DNA from 4 places in the Candidatus Kuenenia stuttgartensis genome. Region 1 is predicted to be linked to each of the others. Evidence: riboswitches for the same ligand, from Rfam matches in the RefSeq annotation. Region 1 holds a riboswitch; each other region holds the start of a gene.
The links. Region 1 has a riboswitch for cyclic di-GMP ahead of KSMBR1_RS22360 (hypothetical protein). Riboswitches for the same ligand answer to the same signal wherever they lie in the genome.
Positions count from the first base shown of each region.

Region 2: linked by a shared signal. The riboswitch ahead of KSMBR1_RS15060 (peptidoglycan recognition protein family protein) and the one ahead of KSMBR1_RS22360 (hypothetical protein) in region 1 are both predicted to bind cyclic di-GMP.
Region 3: linked by a shared signal. The riboswitch ahead of KSMBR1_RS02675 (Ig-like domain-containing protein) and the one ahead of KSMBR1_RS22360 (hypothetical protein) in region 1 are both predicted to bind cyclic di-GMP.
Region 4: linked by a shared signal. The riboswitch ahead of KSMBR1_RS07790 (type II secretion system protein) and the one ahead of KSMBR1_RS22360 (hypothetical protein) in region 1 are both predicted to bind cyclic di-GMP.

Region 1 is NZ_LT934425.1:1,230,761-1,233,914, reverse strand. It holds gene KSMBR1_RS05620 (sigma-54-dependent transcriptional regulator) at 1-901, opposite strand, end outside; cyclic di-GMP riboswitch class I at 1,837-1,921, shown strand; gene KSMBR1_RS22360 (hypothetical protein) at 2,003-2,461, shown strand; gene KSMBR1_RS05615 (diguanylate cyclase domain-containing protein) at 2,442-3,154, shown strand, end outside.
Region 2 is NZ_LT934425.1:3,230,042-3,233,195, forward strand. It holds gene KSMBR1_RS15055 (4Fe-4S binding protein) at 1-1,209, shown strand, start outside; cyclic di-GMP riboswitch class I at 1,447-1,603, shown strand; gene KSMBR1_RS15060 (peptidoglycan recognition protein family protein) at 1,684-2,367, shown strand; gene KSMBR1_RS15065 (hypothetical protein) at 2,505-3,154, shown strand, end outside.
Region 3 is NZ_LT934425.1:590,298-593,451, reverse strand. It holds gene KSMBR1_RS02680 (sulfotransferase) at 32-1,009, opposite strand; cyclic di-GMP riboswitch class I at 1,572-1,654, shown strand; gene KSMBR1_RS02675 (Ig-like domain-containing protein) at 1,689-3,154, shown strand, end outside.
Region 4 is NZ_LT934425.1:1,686,917-1,690,070, forward strand. It holds partial or broken gene KSMBR1_RS07785 (IS66 family transposase) at 216-623, shown strand; cyclic di-GMP riboswitch class I at 760-853, shown strand; gene KSMBR1_RS07790 (type II secretion system protein) at 1,233-1,871, shown strand; gene KSMBR1_RS07795 (type II secretion system protein) at 1,990-2,460, shown strand; gene KSMBR1_RS20895 (hypothetical protein) at 2,494-2,619, shown strand; gene KSMBR1_RS07800 (hypothetical protein) at 2,826-3,154, shown strand, end outside.

The DNA.
Region 1 (3,154 bases):
TTCCCGACGCTATTTCTTCTTCAAGGTTCCTGTTTGTCGAGGCAATAATCCGAACGTCTATTTTGATATCCTGTATGCCGCCAACCCTTTTGAACTGCCTTTCCTGCAGAATTCTTAAAAGTTTTGCCTGCAGCAAAACCCCCATCTCGCCTATTTCATCAAGGAAAACGGTTCCCTTATCGGCAATTTCAAACAAACCCGGTTTACCGGCTGTCGCCGCGCCGGTAAATGCCCCTTTTTCATAACCAAATAATTCTGCTTCCAGAAGGCTTTCCGTCAGGGCAGCGCAATTTATATCCACAAAACGCCCTGATTTTCTTGCGCTTAACCGGTGCACCGCCCTTGCAACAAGCTCTTTCCCGGTACCGCTCTCTCCTTGTATTAACACCGTTGTAGAAGAACTTTTTGCCACCTGTTTAATAAGAGAATATATCTCTTTCATCTGCGGGCTATTGCCAATAATAATTCCGTCCGATTCTTCATCAAACGTCCATTGCTTTTCCTTTATTTCAAGCACCTCCTGGCGCAGCCCCTGCCTCCTTAATGCCTTTTCAACCACCGACCTTAACCTGTCAAGCTTAAACGGTTTCTCTAAATAATCGTATGCCCCTAGTCTCATTACTTCAACTGCCGAGTCTACGCTTCCATATCCCGTCATTACCACCATTAACGCGTTAGGGTCTTTCTCTTTTATTTTTTCAATAAGTTCCACTCCATTTATATTGGGCAATCTCAAATCCAGCAGTATCAAATCCGGCATAAATGTATCCATTTTCTCCAGCGCTTCTTCGCAACTACCGGCGGCAATTGCTTCATAACCCTGCGCATCTAAAAACTCCCTGACAGAAAGCCTGATTGTTTCTTCGTCATCGACAATAAGAATTATACCTTTCGGCTTCATTTATTTATCCTTCCATTAAAAACAAACCGTTCAATGTCCCACGCATTATAAAACTTAATTTTTTTCCCGTAAAAAAAATACTTTGAGTTCAGTATATCAAAACGTTTAATTTTTAAACACTACTAATCTTCCATTATCAACATCTGTTTAAAAATACGATTTCTCACACAATGTAGTATTTTTTTAAGAGGATACTTACACGTTTTTATAAAACTTATGCAAAATAATCAATTTCCGTGTATTCCGCGTGTTCCGTGGTTTAACTGGTTTTTATAAAACTTATGTACAAATTAAATCCCCTCTAAGCTGAATAGTTACCAGAAACATTTAAATGATTATGTAGCGTTGTCGCAAATTTTATACCACTGTTTATAGCCATACTTTAATCAGCCTGATCTAAAAATTTGTAACAGTTTAGATTTTTGGAAAAACAAAAATGCTCGTTCCCAAGCTCCGCAGACTGGGTCAAATGGGCAATTTTATCCTATTTTACGACAGGCATTCTCCACTTTAATGGGAAAACAGCACTAAATAGGGTCGAAAACAGGCATAATGCGAAGAGTTGTCCCCACTTTTGAGACAATAAAGTTCATTTGACCCAGTCTGTCCGGCTTGGGAACGTAATTGCGTTGGAAGCTCTAGCTTCCATTTAGCCGGCAAGCGAAGCTTCGTGTATTATTCGATTCAAAAGAGGTTCCCAAATATCTTGGGTAACATACTGAAAAGCCTCCAAGCTGACATAATGGGTTCATTCCCTTTTCCATTCGAAGCTGGAGCTTCTCAAACAATCCCGTTCCCAAGCCGGAGCTTGGGAACGAGCGGTTTTTTTCATAGGACTAAAGTATTACAAAAATTTTGATACCGGTAAAAATAACTATTGAATAACCCGTGGTAATAATGTATATTTCCCGCTTTTAATACAAGATTCATGAAAATATCGATAAAGGCAAACCCTGAGCAATCAGGGGACGCAAAGTAAAAGGTCTTTACTTACAGTACAAAGATAGCCTTACTACCGATAAGTGCTGAATTATTCAGCCTTCGACAGTAAGATTTTTTTTGATTTTAGACATTACTGTGCTTTATTCTTACATGACTATTATGGTTATACGGCTATGGTTATACGGCTATGGTTATACGGCTATGGTTATACGGCTATGGTTATACGGCTATGGTTATACGGCTGCGCGAAGCGCAGCCGTATACAGCACAGAGCTATCGCTTTCCGCCTTTGATTTATTTGAATGCACACAGATTCTTAGGTTCGGACAAATCACAGTAGCGAAAGCCAATACAAACTTTACGCTTCGTCTCGGCAAGTTCACACTCCGCACATATCTCTATCGTAACCACCTTCAGATTACACGCCTCAATAGTAACCAGCATGTCTGTTGTAAAGGCAAAACCCAACGTCTTTCTTATCATTCAGAACAAAGTGAGTTAAGTAGGATGGGCATTGCCCAACGAAAAACAAGCAATGCGAAAGAGTGTGTAATGTTTTTTCCCGTTCCAGCGCTCTCGCGTGGGAATGCAGGATCAGATGCCCTGTATCTCGAGTAATAATCCGGACTCAGAGCGTCCAAAACAATTTGTTGCCACGCAGAGCGCGGTAACAGGCAGAAAAGATAAACGTATCATGTTTTACACGTTAATAGAACAAATCCCATGTGCAGTAATTGTGACAGACATAAAGGGAACTATTGAATATGTAAATTCGCAATTTACTGAACTCACCGGCTATACCCGGGAAGAGGTTACAGGGGCAAATCCCCGCATACTGAAATCCGGCAGGACTGCTCCCGAAGAGTATAAACATTTGTGGGAAACAATTACCTCCGGCAAAAAATGGAAAGGGGTGTTTTGTAATAAGAAAAAAGACGGCAGTTTCTACTGGGAGAAGGCGTCTATTTCTCCCCTCATGAATGAGGAAGGAATGATAACACATTTTTTTGCGATAAAGGAAGATATAACAATACAAAAGCAAAATGAACAGCGGCATGAAATCCTGTATATACTGTCGAACATATTGATGGAGTCTGTTTCTGTTGATGAGGCTATTCCAAAAATACTCCAAACAATAGGCGAGGGAGAAATTGGCAGGCAGATCGGAGTTGACAGGGTATGCCTTGTGCTGTCCGGTACGAATAACGGCATGGCTGACAATGTTTATGAATGGTGCAACGAAGGCATACCCTCTCAAAGACGTCGATTTATGGACGTTTCCTTCTTCGCATTCACATGGTGGATGAAACA
Region 2 (3,154 bases), 2.0 Mb from region 1:
CCGCTTGAAGAAAAACGGTGGGTCGCGTTAGGAAAGGCCAGAATAGACCATAACAGATGTATTCCATGGGTGGGCTATTCACGCCTTCCCGAACTGAAGAAGGAATGGCAGGATTTTAATTGCGGTGTATGTGAAGAGGTGTGCCCCGTTCCGACAAAGGCGATCCATTTTAATACCTATGTGGACGAACAAGGCCGGGAAATTCGCAGGCCTTTTGTAAGAGAAGATGTTTGCGTAGGGTGCGGTTTCTGTGAAAAGGTCTGCCCCGTTTTAGGGACTTCCGCTATTGTCGTGGAAGGCATCCAGCCGCAAACTACGGTAAAAAAAGAAAGGTCTGTAAAAATAGTATCGTCCGGCAACTTTCTCCCCAAAACACTTGGAAAGTGGAAAAGGATTGCAGAGCCGAGGATTTACGAAGGAGGCGAAAAATTATATGAATATATAAATGGAGGCGCGGAGCTGTATTTAGCGTATTCGTTTATCCGGGTGACGAATGCGGAGTATGGAGATGATACAGGGAAGAGGATTTCCATAGATGTTTGGGAGTTTGAAACTGCGGAAGACGCATTCGGCGTCTTCACAAAAGACCGTGCGGGTATTGGGATACCATTAGGCAACAGGGCGTCTTTGTTTGAAAATTACTTGTGTGTATGGAATGATGTGTATTGCATAAAGGTAGCGCCATGGGAGGGCAGTATTTCTGGCGGAGAAATTACTTCTTTTGGTAAATCCATTATCGATTTAATGCCCTACAAAAAAGAAATCCTCCCCGATATAGTACGTTATTTGCCGGAGGATTCTCTTGTGAAAGAAAGCCTGAAATTTTTTCACGAAAAGATCATTCTGGATAATATCTATATATCCGATAATTTTATTGAAGAAAATGTATTTCATTTAAGCAAACAGACGGACGCCCTTATCGCAGAATACAAAACGAGGGAAGAGACCGCCCCTTTACTGCTACTGTTGATAAAATATCCAGACCGTGATGCGACATCAATCGCATTTGAAGCGGTGGTTCAGTTGTGGAGGTCATGGGGAGAAAAAGAGACGCACTCAAATGCCATCCATACCTTTCAAAACGAAAACGGATACTTTACCTCATGGTTGCAGGAAAAACATCTTCTGTCAGCAACATTTCTTTCCCAAAAAAAGGAAGAGGGTGAAGAATTGCTTCGCCGTGTACTGCAAAATGATAAAATCAAATAAAGGACTCGAGCGGTCGGCAATCTACAATCGGCTTTCAATAGAGGCCAGAGGTCGGAGGTCAGATGTCCGCGAAAAACTCTGACTTCTGAAATTGGCAATCGGCAAAATTGCAGATTGAGGGTTGCGCCTTGCGCTTTTCCCCCGGAGCTATTTATTTGACGCCGAATTAATTATTGACAAAAAAATGAATGATTTTATAATGTACTTACTAAAACAATAGCTCTTTTTTATAGTAACTATTGATAAAGGCAAACCAGTCGTGAGGCTGGGACGCAAAGCAAAGAGTCTTTAACTTATTCAGCGGCGCACAAAGCGTAAAACAAAAAATCCGCAGAAGGATGAAGAGAAAAATTTCGCGATACCGCTAAACAGTGAAGAAAGCCCTGCTACCGAATAAAAAACTGTATAACGTTTATTTTATTCCGTAGCAGGGCTTTTTTATTTATTACTATAGTGTGATTTAAAATGAATACAATGAGAAATCGTACATACGAAAAGATTATTCAATATGTGTCGTTAACAATGATTGTTGCGGCAGGAGGTATTATTGGCGCCTTGCCTCTTATTAGCAGCAGTTCCGCAGAGGTAAGAACGGTGATATCGGAAAGCGATATGCTGAGAGCGGCATTTGCACAAAAAATATCTCAGATTTGCGAGATAGATACAATAGATACAAAGGAAAGACCGTGGCAATATATTGTTATACACCATAGCGCTTCAGAGAAAGGAAATGCAACCCGGTTTGATACCTATCATAGAGAAAAGAAAGGGTGGAAGTATGGATTGGCATATCACTTTGTGATTGGCAATGGAACTCTTTCTGGCGATGGAGAAATAGAGGTAGGAAATCGCTGGAAGAACCAAATTCATGGCGCTCACACGGCAAATATGGATTGCAACCAGGTGGCGATAGGCATTTGCCTCGTGGGTGATTTTGAAAACGGCGGGAAACCTTCTGAGGATCAATTTGATTCGCTGGTTAGGTTGACCCGTTATCTTTCCTCGAAATATGACATCCCTTTATCGAACATCATATTACATAGCCAGGTTCATCAAAAAGGAACTGCATGCCCCGGTAAAAATTTCCCCATGGCTGAATTTAAGACGAGTTTAATTCAGTTTGCCTCTAACGAAATATCCCCTTCGCGAAAATCATAACCACAAAGCACATAAAGTTTAACCACAAAGGGCCTAGCGCGGCCTTTGGCCGCAACCAAAAAGGTGATTTTTAGTTTATTATAAAGTATAGTAGTATCCTCGTAAATAGTAATCAGACAATTTGGAGGACACTACTTATGAATAAGTTGATGGAATTATATCGAGACAGGATCGTGGGTGCAATAAGCGGTCTGGACAGGATTCGTTTTCGCGGGACATTGCGGTGGTTGGCCAGTGAGCGTGGGATGGGAACATTCATGAACCAAGCGAGAATTCTGCTTAAGGATTTTTCCGGTTGGGTCAATGGGCTTACGGCACAGGTGCGAGACAGTTGTGAATCGCGGGCGAAAGATTTGGGTATCGAGGTGCGGTATTTGATGAGCAGCGGTGTTGATAAGGAGAAGTTGGCTCGCCAGATCGCGGCGGATAAGAGGATTACGGAAGGTTCCATCTGCCTGTTGAGTGTGGTAGAGCCTTGTATTGCGCCGATGGTCAAGGGCAACAAGGCCAGCAAGAAGCTCGAGTTGGTAATGGCGCCCCGCAAGTGTGTCTTTGTGTATCATTATTTTAATGATCCAGTGTTTGGTTTTGGTCATGTTCGTATCCAGAGTTGGGCGCCGTTTAATATTTTCATTTGTCTCAATGGTCGTCATTGGCTGGAGCGGCAACTTCAGAAGCAAGGTATTGATTATGTTAAGGACGGCAACTGTTTTGTGCGTATAGAGGATATTGCGGCTGCGCAGGTTCTGCTCCATGAGCAGCTTAAGACTGACTGGGCGAAGCTGCT
Region 3 (3,154 bases), 640 kb from region 1:
AAAAAATGGGGGTTTTTATTGGTCTGAGGTTTTACCTCGCTGGAGTTTGCTTGGTTTTAACAGGGAAAATGTTATCATCATAAATTTTTATCTCAAATTTTTTAAGCATACCCAGGATAGAGTCAATATCCCTTTCTGATAACTCATTTTTCCATTTACTTAATTGTTCTATTTTGTTTTGTCTTAATGGCGAGATGCTACCAGTCATAGCACTTGGTACATTAACCTTATACCATAGATTTCGAGGTAATTCCAGATTGAGCCTATTAAAAATATAGGGTACTTCTTCATGAGGGTTCGCAATTAAATTTTCATAGAAAACGGTTATCCATAGTCTATTATTTCCATGATGATTTAATGGTATTATATTATCCAAACACCATTTGGCTGCTACATATTCTAGTGTTGTATTAATATTATTTAATATATGTTCATATTTTGTATATTTTTCAGGGAACTTCGTTTTTGGTATGGTAAATTTTGAACATGTGTACCAGTTCATTTTCATCTGTGAAGCAATTGCAGCACATGGATGCCTAAGAATATAAATAGGTGGCCTGATATCGAATTGCCTAACGAACCAAGGTAATAATGAATTTGCTCTTACATATTTAATAATTAAGAAATCTGCATTTTTTAATTGCGCTACCCTGGCATGTGAAATCATGAACGGTGTTAAATATTGTCCTCTAAAAAGGCTTTCGAATAACTCCTTTGCTTCAGGCCAATTATAATCTTCTGGAATGTACTGTCCCCACTCAAAACCTATTTCTTTAAACTTTGGGGAGCCATCAAGATGCAGTGGTTCAAACAACGGATACGTTTTTTCAATGTCACAAAACAACTCTTGTAGCCACGTAGTACCACTTCTCGGAGATCCTGTAATTATTATATTTTTCTTTGGGTCAAAATTATTGATAGATTCAAAATATTTTATTTTCTGGTAAGTCTGATAATGTTGAAATTTTTTACGATATTTTCGGGCGATATCTAATAGTAATCTCATCATAATACCTTATGCTTTGTAAAACGGATGTTGTTAGTGTAACCAACTGAGAAAATAAAATTACAAGCAATATTAAACATAACCAGGAGGGGCAGTGCAAGGGAATTTTAACTTCTTATGAGCTTTTAGAATGTGCAACCTTTGCACCTTGTTTAATCCGCTTTTGTCAGCGCTCATCTACGTGCTATTGCATTGCAGAATTTAGGTTGTAGTATATTTAGTTTTGAGAATATTTTTCTTAAAAATAGTTTTATAATTTTATTAAATATTTTCAAGAATTGTCGATATTTATAACAGTTAACGAGGTAAAACTTCAGACCAATAAAAGTGTTTGTAACCGCAGATTTCACAGATTACAGGGACAAAAGATAAAAATAATTTGTGGAATTTAATATTACAAAATCTGCGCGAACTGCGAAAGCTGCAGTTGTTGTAGTTACATTTAAAAAAACTGGACTCATTTGTAGAGATAAATCGTAAATAAAGATTTTTAAGTGAGAAGGGAGGAATCGCCAAATCTAAATATTGAGTTTTATGTTTGCTAACTCCTGATAAGAGATAGCAGACGTGAAAAAGGCAAACCAATCGTGAGGTTGGGACGCAAAGCCATGGGGCTTCGGAAATACCGAAGCTCGCCAGGTCACCATGTTTGTTAGTTAATCTTTTATTAGGAGCAATAGCAATGAAGCTAAGAATCAGCAGCGTAAGTATTTTCTTTTTAATATTTGCCCATATTTTTATTTTCAACGAAAAGAATTTTGCGGAAGAAAAAGCATATCAAAATATTTATGGCATACACTGGAATGATAAACCATCTGAGGACGTTAGCTATGCAAGGCAGATGGGGTATGATTCCATTGCGATAAATCCATCCTCAGAAGTTACAGACTATCACAATAATCCCAATTGCACAGGCCTTAAGTATTATCTGATCAACCCACAATGGTATCCACAGATTTTATCAGGATATAGCAGGGCGATAGACATTACGCAGCCTCTTTCAGAGGAAGCTAAGGAATTTTACAATCAGCGTATGGTATGGAAAAGCCATGATCCGTTTCCTTACAATCTGGCGACAGGTTATCACCCTGCCGGGTCTTCAGAGCAATTTTACGTAATGTGGGATTTTCAGCAACAGGCGGTTATTGATGAGGTAGTTGAAAATATTATAAGCCTGGCAAAGAGTTATGAAAACCCAGGGTTGCCGTTCACCTTTGGCGGATATATAATTGATGAGCCAAAGCTTGCAGGTGAATTTTACAGATTAGACGAAACGGGGAATAACATATCTGTAGATTTGTCTTATTGGACAGGAGCGGATCTGGGTTTGGTGCATGGCGCCATTACCCATGAGTATGCAACGTATTCAGAGGGAATGGCTGCATTTTACAAGAAATTAAGGACAAGGATTTCTCAGGAATTCACGAATTCTAAATGGATCGTTCAACCAACGTTGCTCTATAGTGAGTCGGACAATGATGAATGGATATATCAGGTAAAAGTCCGGGCAGACAAGGATGAGCTAACGCCGGATATGCTAAGCCAAAAAAGCCCGCAAAATACAAATTATGTAGATGATGCCAACAATTTTAATGCCGGGGTAGATATTACAAAAGACAAGGTTGGCAACTCCCAAACAAACGAAGCAGATGAATACAGGAATCGTCTTTTTGCAGCCAAGGCTGGCATTAACGGCGGCTGGTATAATTGGTTTGGGTGGTTTGGCGACACAGGAGATATGTCGGGTTTTAAGAGTATTACCGAGGTTTCTCCCCGACTCAAACTCATAAGGTGCATACCCAACTGGGATAATCTTAATAATGTGCCGCTCAGTGAACGTACATGGGATGGCAGTGTTTATCATAGTACAAAGAGTTATGCGGGGAGTGATGTCATGTATTCACGTCATCCAAAGACAGGAAAGCTTTTTGCTGTGTTTTTGACGTTGTCAGGGGCTATAACGCTTAATGTGGGTGAGACGGTAACCGCGGTGCAGCGGACTGACGGTTATTTTGTTGAGTCAGGGGATGGGAGCGCCGATGTCAGCATTGTTGGTAACGAGGTAAGTTTAAAGAGCAAGGATAACATAGGTGAAGGATACATCTTTACCGTATCGGGAGATGGTGCTTTGTCGACAGTAGAGACCGG
Region 4 (3,154 bases), 460 kb from region 1:
AGGCTTTACTCCGCCTTACGGACGGAACTTCTTTCTAACGGGGTAAACGATGTATTTTTCTTAACGTGAACAAAAAATCAAGTGAAATACTTACGCAGGATAAAAAAAAGGCGGGGTAGCTGGGTAAGATTTTTCAAATCATTTGCTGGGTATTAGACTCAAATATTCTGAGACTAATTGGGCATTTTTGGAGCATTTATTCTAAGACGTAGCAGCTGGGAACTGATGAGTCAGAAAAATACCGGCAAAGGTATAGGAAGATACTCCAAAACGCAGAAGCCGAAAGCCCTCCTCCTGATGAAACGAACCGTAAGGGAAAAAGGGGGAGGGTAAAAAGGACAAAGGCACGGAATCTTCTGGAACGATTGAGGACGTATGAGGGTGATGTGTTGAGGTTTATGGACAATAAAAATGTTCCCTTTACGAACAATTTGGCAGAAAACGATATCAGGATGACGAAGGTTCAGCAGAAGATATCTGGCTGTTTTCGTTCTTTGGAGGGAGCGAAAATTTTCTGCCGCATTCGGAGTTATCTCTCGACCTGTCGAAAACAAGGTGTAAATTTGAGCCGGGCATTACAGATGCTATTCCGTGGCGAATTGCCTGATTTTGCTAGCTCGTAGCGACAGTGGGTGAAAATACGCTGAATAGATACCCGTAATAGTATAATACCGGGAAAAAATGTTTTTGCTCTATCTTAATGGAAATAATAATTGACATTTATTTTCTTTGTGGTACAGTACCGCCGAATATTTCATCGATTGAAAAAGGCAAACCAACCGCAAGTTTGGGACGCAAAGCCATGGGTCTTAAGCGTGAGTTCTTTATACGTAAAGATTGCCAGGTTGCCGAATTGAGATGTTCGCACTTTGCGAGAAGGATAAGAATTTTCGGGCCATTCATTACGCTTTCACCATATTGCAGAGATCACAAGTAGATTGTAGCGCATAATACTGAAAATGCTTAAGACTTATAGAAAATTATCGGGAAATCTTAACAAAGTGCTTCTGGTAAACGTGCATTATAATAAAGACCCAAGCCTTTTGCATTACTATGGTTTTGGGTCTTTTTTTTTGAATAAAGAAGGTAAAAAAACAGATTGAGATATACGAACGGTGGCATTTTTTTAACACAAAGATAAGGGATGAGTATATTTTTTACGTTTAGGCGCCAATTCGATGTATTTTGTGATGGTGTTGTCTTAAACAATTTTTTTTAATGGGAGAGTAAAAATGTTAAAACTTAGAAAGTGGGGGAATGCGGGTTTTACCCTGATTGAGCTGCTGGTGGTAATTGCCATTATCGGCATCCTTGCCGGTATACTGCTGCCGGTGCTTGGTAAGGCACGTGAATCGGCACGAAAGACGCAATGCGCATCAAATTTGAAACAGATTGGACTGGCGCTGAATATGTTTGCCAATGATAATGGTGAAGCTTTTCCCAATAAGGGTACAGGTATGACTTCCTTGGGACAATTGTTTAATACATATATTACTGACAGGAAAATATTTCGTTGCCCAAGTGATAGCGGTGTGACAGAGGAAAATAATTTAAAGTTAGCCGAGATGTCTGAAGGACCGCTAGTTGAGAACACTAACTTTACTATAGATAAATGTAGTTATGGTTACGATGGTAATCATACGGCAGCAGATGACCCAGGCGTAGTGTTGGCAGCAGATGCGCGAGGATCAAGTACCGCTGGCACTAATTCAGATAATCATAACCAAACCGGTCAAAATGTGCTTTACCTGGATGGACACGTGGAATGGAAAGGCACTGCCACATGCGGATATTATGAGGGTACAGCGTCAACGTATGATAATATTTACGCAGGAACAGGGGGCGGTACGGATACCGCAATATTACAATAATAATTTTTTTTCTTTCTCTTACTAAAAAGGGTGATATTCATAATGGATATTGCCCTTTTTTATTACTTGTTCAAGGGTGTCAATTACAATCCACCTTCATTTTCATGAGATACTTGCCATGTTCAAATTAAAAACCCGGGGGATTTCTGGTTTTACATTAATCGAATTGCTGGTAGTAATTGCAATTATTGGCATTCTGGTATCTATCCTCTTGCCGGTTTTGGGAAAGGCGCGGGAATCCGCACGTAGAACGCAGTGTGCATCAAACCTGAAGCATATTGGCCTGGCGCTTCGAATGTATGCTAATGATCATGATGGGGCGTTTCCTGCCGGAGGAAGCACGGGCATGGAATCGCTCGGCACATTATACAATAAATATATAATTGAGCGAAAAATCTTTCGTTGCCCAGGCGATAGCGACGTTAGCGAAGCGAATAATCTGAATCTGACGGCGGTATCGGACCTTTTGTCCCCAAATACTTCATTTACCACTGCCGGTTGCAGTTACGGCTATGACTACACCCACACACTGGAAGATGACCCGGGTGTAATCATAGCCGCAGATGCTCAGGGAACAAGCACTACCTGACGTTCAGACAATCATAATGAGACGGGACAGAATGTGTTATATTTAGATGGACATGTGGAATGGAAAGGCACTACCACCTGCGGATATTACAATGGTTCAACGTATGATGATATTTATTCCGGTACGGGGAATGGTACTGATACCTACATAGCACCGTAATGATTTTCCGGATTTTTCAGACGAAAAAAGAAAAGGATGCAATATTCTTTTTGAATAGTGCCCCCTTTTTTTGTTATAAAGAGAGAACGCTTACCATATTAAATTATAGGGGCGAAGCATTTGCCATAAATTGTCGCAAATGTATGCATACCCAAACTGACAAATGCTTCGTCCCTACTTTAAATTCGATTATCAAGAAAGGAGAAATGATGATACTTAATCCTGAAAAACACCTAAAAGACGCTAAACAAAGATTTTATAATTATATAGAGGAGGACGTTATCCTTTGGCTTAAAGAAAGAGGAATAAAGGCCAAGCCAGATGAGGTTGAATTTGTTTATGGCACAAAGGAACATTTTACTTCCACGGGATATACCGAAGGCTATTTTGCTGAATATTCAACAAAAGGGTGGAATAAGGTACAAGAGAATGAATTATCCGAAGAAGGATTAAAGGAATTAAAAAAAACAGGGGGATTGATCTGGCCAAATGTGTGGTATGCAGTCCGGCTGAAAGAAATAGATGAAATACTCCC